Linked DNA regions of Piscinibacter gummiphilus. Each later gene encodes a partner of the first gene's protein in a complex. Links are inferred from orthologs where the notes say so. Each region holds a gene or a part of one and is shown on either strand. Other genes may lie near its edges.

What was found.
Region 2: the proteins of A4W93_RS13660 (region 1) and A4W93_RS18095 are in contact, whole or in part, in a cryo-EM structure (PDB 9GE8), measured with the Escherichia coli proteins. The link is inferred for Piscinibacter gummiphilus from one-to-one orthologs.

What each region holds. Positions count from the first base shown.
Region 1 is NZ_CP015118.1:3,051,684-3,054,957, reverse strand. What follows is about bases 140-3,106. They hold A4W93_RS13660 (arylesterase), read left to right. Parts: upstream 140-1,276; coding sequence 1,277-1,936; downstream 1,937-3,106. Other genes in these bases: A4W93_RS13655 (DUF6600 domain-containing protein), read right to left, coding at 1,968-3,106; A4W93_RS13665 (ABC transporter ATP-binding protein), read right to left, coding at 572-1,258; A4W93_RS13670 (foldase protein PrsA), read left to right, coding at 140-468. Outside these bases: more of A4W93_RS13670, read left to right, coding at 1-139; more of A4W93_RS13655, read right to left, coding at 3,107-3,274. UniProt on the Escherichia coli protein: TesA is a multifunctional esterase that can act as a thioesterase, lysophospholipase and protease.
Region 2 is NZ_CP015118.1:4,017,944-4,021,323, forward strand. What follows is about bases 156-3,228. They hold A4W93_RS18095 (ABC transporter permease), read right to left. Parts: upstream 2,925-3,228; coding sequence 387-2,924; downstream 156-386. Other genes in these bases: A4W93_RS18090 (ornithine cyclodeaminase), read left to right, coding at 156-406; A4W93_RS18100 (dioxygenase family protein), read left to right, coding at 3,043-3,228. Outside these bases: more of A4W93_RS18090, read left to right, coding at 1-155; more of A4W93_RS18100, read left to right, coding at 3,229-3,380.

The DNA.
Region 1 (3,274 bases):
GTCACCGACGCCGACATCCAGGCCGAGTACGACAAGTTCAAGGCCCAGGCCGGCGGCAGCGAATACCGCGCCCGCCACATCCTGGTCGAGAAGGAAGACGAGGCCAAGGACATCATCGCGAAGCTCAAGGGCGGCGCGAAGTTCGAGGACCTGGCGAAGAAGCTCTCGAAGGACCCGGGATCGGGCGCCAACGGCGGCGACCTCGACTGGGCCAACCCGAACTCGTACGTGCCCGAGTTCTCGGCCGCGCTCACGAAGCTGAAGAAGGGCGAAACCACGCAGGAGCCGGTCAAGAGCCAGTTCGGCTACCACGTCATCAAGCTGGAAGACACGCGCGAATCGCAGCCGCCGTCGCTCGAGGAAGTGAAGCCGCAGATCCAGCAGCGCCTGAACCAGATCAAGCTGACCGAGTTCCGCGACCAGATCAAGGCGAAGTCCAAGACGGACTACAAGTTCCAGACGAACTGATCTCGCCTCGACACACTGTCATCCCGGCGCAGGCCGGGACCTTCGGCGCATGCCCTGGGTCCCGGCTTCCGCCGGGATGACTCGTTTTGGGAAGGCCGTTGCGTCAGAGCACCGGAACCGGCAGGTCCAGCCGCCCCGCCTCGATGCGCAACTGCCGGTCGCACCGCGCCGCGATGCTCCGGTCGTGCGTGACGAGCACCAGCGTCGTGCCCGCCTCGCGGTTCAGCTCGAACATCAGCTCCATCACGCGTTCGCCCGTCGCGAAGTCGAGGCTGCCCGTGGGCTCGTCGGCCAGCAGCACGGCGGGCCGCACCACGAACGCCCGGGCCAGCGCCACACGCTGCTGCTCGCCGCCGGACAGCACCTTCGGGTAGTGCGTCAGCCGCTCGCCCAGGCCCACGCGCTTGAGCATCTCGGTGGCGAGCGCCCGGGCATCCGCCCTGCCCTGCAGCTCCAGCGGCAGCATCACGTTCTCCAGCGCGTTGAGGTTGCCGAGCAGCTGGAAGCTCTGGAACACGAAACCCACTCGCGCGGCGCGCACCGCGGCACGCTCGTCCTCGCCGATCGCGAACAAATCGGTGCCGGCGAGGCGAACCGTTCCGCTCGAAGGCGTGTCCAAGCCCGCGATGATCGACAGGAGCGTGCTCTTGCCCGAACCGGATGCGCCCACGATGGCCGCCGACTCATGGGCTTCCAGCTGGAAGTCGATGTCATGGAGAATCGTCAGCAGACCGCTGGTGTCCTGCACTTGTTTGGTCACGTGCTCGACGGCAATGATGGGATCGGACATGGAAGATCGAGGTCAGGAATGAAAAAAGACACCACCCGCAGGACGTGGCTCAGGCAATGTACCCTGCTTGGCCTCGCCGTGGCCGCGCCGGGGCTCCGGGCGGCCTCTCCCGCGCGGCACGCGCCCGTGATCCTCGTGCTCGGCGACAGCCTGTCGGCCGAGTACGGCCTCACCCGCGGCAAGGGCTGGGTCGCGCTGCTCGAGCAGCAGCTCGTGCAGGAGAAGATCGGCGCCACCGTCGTCAACGCGAGCATCAGCGGCGACACCACGTCGGGCGGCCGCTCGCGCCTGCCGGCGCTGATCAAGCGCCACGCGCCCGACATCGTGATCCTCGAGCTGGGTGCCAACGACGCGCTGCGCGGCCTGCCGCTGTCGATGACCCGGGACAACCTCACGGCGATGGCCCGCAGCTCGCGCGAGGCCGGCGCACGGGTCGTGGTGGTGGGCATGCAGATGCCCCCGAACTACGGCCGCAAGTACGCGGAAGATTTCCACGCGGTGTTCACGGGCGTCGCCCAGGACCAGCAGGCGGCGCTGGTGCCGTTCCTGCTGAAGGGCGTGGCCGACGTGCCCAACGCCGAGGCCAACTTCCAGGCCGACCGCATCCACCCGAAGGAGTCGGCCCACCCGACGATGCTGGCCAACGTGTGGCCGGCGCTGAAGCCGCTGCTGCGCTGACGACCCGCCGCGGGGAGACAGGCGCCGGCGGTCAGTCGACGCGGCGATGGCGCGCGCCGTCGTCGCGGTTCTGCGGGTTGCCACCGCCCCGCGGCGGTTCGCGGAAGCCCGGCTGCTGCTGGGGTTGCGGCTGCGGTTGCACCTGGGGTTGAGGCTGAGGCTGGGGACGCGGCACGGCCGTCTGCATGTTCGGCGGCTGCGGACGCGGCATCTGCACCGGGGGCTGCGGCTGGGCCGGCATCTGCTGCTGGGGTGGCTGCGGGCGCCCACCGCCCCAAGCACCGCCCCCGTGACGGCCGTCGTTCTCGTCGCGCGAGGACCACCGTGGCGGCTGCTGTTGCGGTTGCGGTTGAGGCTGCTGCGACGAGAAACCCGGCTGCGGTATCGGGCGCAACGGCGCCTGCTGCCAGCGTTCGTCGCGTGGGGTGCCCTGCCAACGCTCGTCCCGCGAGTTGCCGCCCCAGACCGGGCGCGGCTGGGGTTGGGGCTGCTGCTGCGGCACCGGTTGAGGTTGCTGCACCTGCGGCTGGGGTTGCGGCCGGATGACCTCCCCTCGCCCGCGGCCGTCGTTGTCGCGCCGTTCGTCGCGGCCGAACCGCGGGGCGCCGTAGCGGTCACCGCCGGCACCCGGTGCCGGGGGGATGAAGCCCACCTGCGGCGACGGACGCTGGCCCATCATGGGCGGCCGGCCGCCGGGGTTCACCGGTGCGTCGGGACGCGGGCGCCCCGGCGCGAGGCCGGGCAGCGGACGCCCGCCGATGCCGACGATGGCCGGGCCCACCGGCTGGCGGCGCTCCACCACCTGGCGCGGGACGATGGTCACCGCGCCGGGCAGGTCGCGGTACCGGTAGCGTCCGGACTCCACGGCGTGGCGCGGGTCGCGCACCCACGGGTTGAAGTCGAAGTTCGTCGGCACCTGGTTGCCGTTGATGTGACGCATGTAGTGCGGGCTGTATCGGTGCCCCGGCACGTAGACCTCGCGCGGACCCAGCGGGAACCAGCCCACCATGGGCGCCGGGCGGCGCCCGACACCGATCGACACGCTCACCCCGGGGCCGCCCACCCACGCCACGAGCGCGGGGGCATACACGGGCCGAGCCACGTAGGCGCCCGGCACCCAGCACCACACGTCGCGGCGCGAAACCCAGCGGCCGTAGTGGAACGGCGCGAAGCCCCAGGGGGCGTCGTCCACCCAGGTCCAGCCCCACGGGCTGATCCACACCCAGTGCCCGACGCGGTACGGCGCCCAGCCCGGGGCCACGTCGCGCGGGATCCACAGGGCGCCGTACTCGGGGTCCTGTTCCCAGCGGCCGTAGCGGTCCAGGTCCTCGACGCCGG
Region 2 (3,380 bases), 970 kb from region 1 along the record:
CTGCGGCATCGACCTGGAGACGGCGGTGCGGGAGGCCGACATCGTCAGCTGCGCCACCCTCGCCACCGAACCGGTCGTGAAGGGCGAATGGCTCGCGCCCGGCAGCCACCTGGACCTCATCGGCAGCTTCACGCCGCGGATGCGCGAGGCCGACGACGACTGCTTCCGCGGCGCGTCGCTCTACGTCGACACGCCCGAGGCGCTGGTCAAGAGCGGCGAACTGCTGGGGCCGATGTCGCTGGGCGTGTTCGCCGCCGGCGACGTGAAGGGCACGCTGGAGGCGCTGTGCCGGGGCGAGTCGCCCGGCCGCACGAGCGCGGCGGAACGCACGGTGTTCAAGTCGGTGGGCTCCGCGCTGGAGGACCTCGCCGCCGCGGTGCTGGTGTTCACAACGCCGCAGCCCTGAGCGTCTCCACCACCGGCTTGCGCAGCACCTCGCGCAGGCCCCACCAGCCGGCCGCCAGCGCCAGCACCGCGCCGGCCGTCGCGCCGGCCAGCGGCACCCACGGCGACGGCGTCCAGGTGAACTGGAAGACGAACTTCGCGAGCGCCCAGCCCACCGCCATCGCCGCACCCGAGGCCAGGAACCCCGCCAGCGCACCCACGCCCAGCAGCTCGGCGCGCTGCACCTGGCCCAGCAGCTTCGCGCTGGCACCCAGCGCGCGCATCACCGCGAACTCGCGCGACCGCGCCTCGCGGGTGGCCGTGACGGCCGCGAACAGCACGACGAGGCCGGCGGCCAGCGTGAAGCCGAAGAGGAACTCGACCGCCCGCACCACCTGGTCGAGCACCCGCTGCAGCTGGCCGATGGACTGCGACACGTCCACGTTCGTGATGTTCGGGAAGTCGTGGCTCAGGCGGTTGTCGAAGCCGGGCACGTCGGGCGCGCGGAAGGCCGCGATGTAAGTGGACGGCAGGTCGGGCATCTCGGCCTTCGGGTACATCACGAAGAAGTTCGCGCGCATCGAGCCCCAGTCGAGCTTGCGCAGGCTGGTGATGCGCGCCTCGGACATCTGCCCGGCGATGTCGAACCGCAGCGTGTCGCCCATCTTCAGCTTCAGCGTCTCGGCGAGGCCCTCCTCCACGCTGACCGCCCCGTCCTCCTCCGGCGTCCACAGGCCCTGCACGAGCGTGTTGTGCTGGGGCATCGCGGCGGCGTGGCTCAGGTTGAACTCGCGGTCGAGCAGGCGCTTGGCGCGGTCGTCGGTCATCGACTCCGGGTCCACGGCCTTGCCGTTCACGGCCACCAGGCGGCCCCGGATCATCGGGTACCAGTCGTACTTCTTCACGCCGGCCTCGTCCAGCAGCGCCCGGAAGCCCTCGCCCTGCTCCGGCATCACGTTGATCACGAAGCGGTTGGGCGCGTCGGGCGGCGTGGCCTGGCGCCAGCTGGAGATCAGGTCGGTGCGCAGCAGCACCAGCAGGCACAGCGCGAGCAGCCCCACGCTGAGCGCCGACACCTGCAGCACGGCGAACGCCGGCCGCGCGGCGATCTGCCGGGTGGCCAGCACGAGCCAGCGCGGCGCGCGCGAGTCGGGCACGGCCCGGCGCAGCACCTGCACGGCCACCCACGACAGCGCGGCGAACACCACCACGGCGCCGGCGAACCCGCCCACCGCGATCAGCCCCAGCTTGAGGTCCGACGACACGGCGAGCAGCAGCGCCGCGAAGCCGATCGCCCCGGCCGCCAGCACGGCGAGCGACGCGGGCTTGAGCGCGCCCACGTCGCGGCGGATCACGCGCAGCGGCGGCACCTGGGCCAGCTGCAGCACCGGCGGCAGCCCGAAACCCATCAGCAGCGTGAAGCCCACGCCCACGCCGAACAGCGCGGGCCAAAGACTCGCCGCCGGCAGCGTGGCCTTCACGATCCCGGCCAGCAGCACGACGAACACGTGGTGCACCGCGTAGCCCAGCAGCACGCCGCCCAGGCTCGCGATGGCGCCCACGAACACGAACTCGACGAGGTACTGCAGCGCGATGGTGCGCTGCGACAGACCCAGCACGCGCAGCATCGCGCAGTCGTCGAGGTGGCGGTTCGCGAAGTCGCGCGCGGCGATGCCCACGGCCACGGCCGCCAGCAGTGCGGCCAGCAGCGCCACGAGGTTCAGGAACTTCGACGCCCGGTCGAGCGTCTGGCGCATCTCCGGGCGGCCGTTCTCGAGCGACTCCACGCGCACGCCGCGCAGCGACCCCGTCTTGACCTGCGCGTCGGCCCAGGCCACGAAGCCGGCCACGGCGGGATCGGTGCCGGCCACGGCCAGGCGGTAGGTGACGCGGCTGGCCGGCTGGATCAGTGCGGTGGCGGCGAGGTCGGCCTCGTTGAGCATCACCCGCGGCGAGAAGCTCAGGAAGCCGGCGCCCCGGTCGGGCTCCTGAAGGATCACGGCGGCGATGGTGAGGGACGCGTCCCCGAGCAGCAGCGGGTCGCCCACCTTCAGCTGCAGCGACTCGAGCAGGCCGGGGTCGACCCACACCGTGCCCGGCGCGGGCGCGGCATTGGACGGGGTGCCCTCGTCCGAGGCGGCCTGGCCCAGCGTCAGTTGCCCGCGCAGCGGGTAGCCGGCCGTCACCGCCTTCACCGACACCAGCCGCGACGCCCCGCCCTTGTCGTCGGGCGCCCGGCCCATGCTCGGGAAACCCGTGGTGCGAACCGTCTGCAGGCCGCGCGTGCGCGCCTGCTCGGCGAAGGCGGCCGGCGTGGGCTGGTCGCTCGCCACGATGGCGTCGCCGCCCAGCAGCTGGCGGGCGTCCCGGGCAAGGCCCTGGTTCAGGCGGTCGGCGAAGAAGCCCACGGCGGCGAGCGCGGCCACGGCCAGCATCACGGCCACCACCAGCAGGCGCAGTTCGCCGGCGCGGAAGTCGCGCCAGAGCTGCCGCCAGGCGAGGGTCCAGACGGAAACGGCAGGCGGCGGGGGCGTGGTCATGGGCGTACGGCGTTCGGGAGCAATGCCGGCGACGTTAACCGATCCGGCACAACCCGATCGAACGCCGCGTGCAAATCCACCGAACGGTCGCCCCATCCCCCGGTGCTGTAATTTCCCGATGAACACCCTGCCCCCGCTTTTCCTGTCCCACGGTTCGCCGATGCTCGCGCTGGAACCCGGCGCCACCGGCGAGTTCGTCGCGCGCCTCGGCCCCGCCATCGACCGCGCCTTCGGCCGGCCGAAGGCGGTGCTGGCCGTCTCTGCCCACAGCACGGCCCGCGAGCCGGTGCTGCTCGCCTCGGCCCGCCAGCACGCCGTGTACGACTTCGGCGGCTTCCCCGACGCGCTCTACCAGCTCCAGTACAACCCTCCGGGCGCCCCCGAACTCGCGCCGCGGGTGGCCGCCCTGCTGGGCGAGGCTGGTGAACGGGCGCACGTGCTCGACCAGGGCGGGCT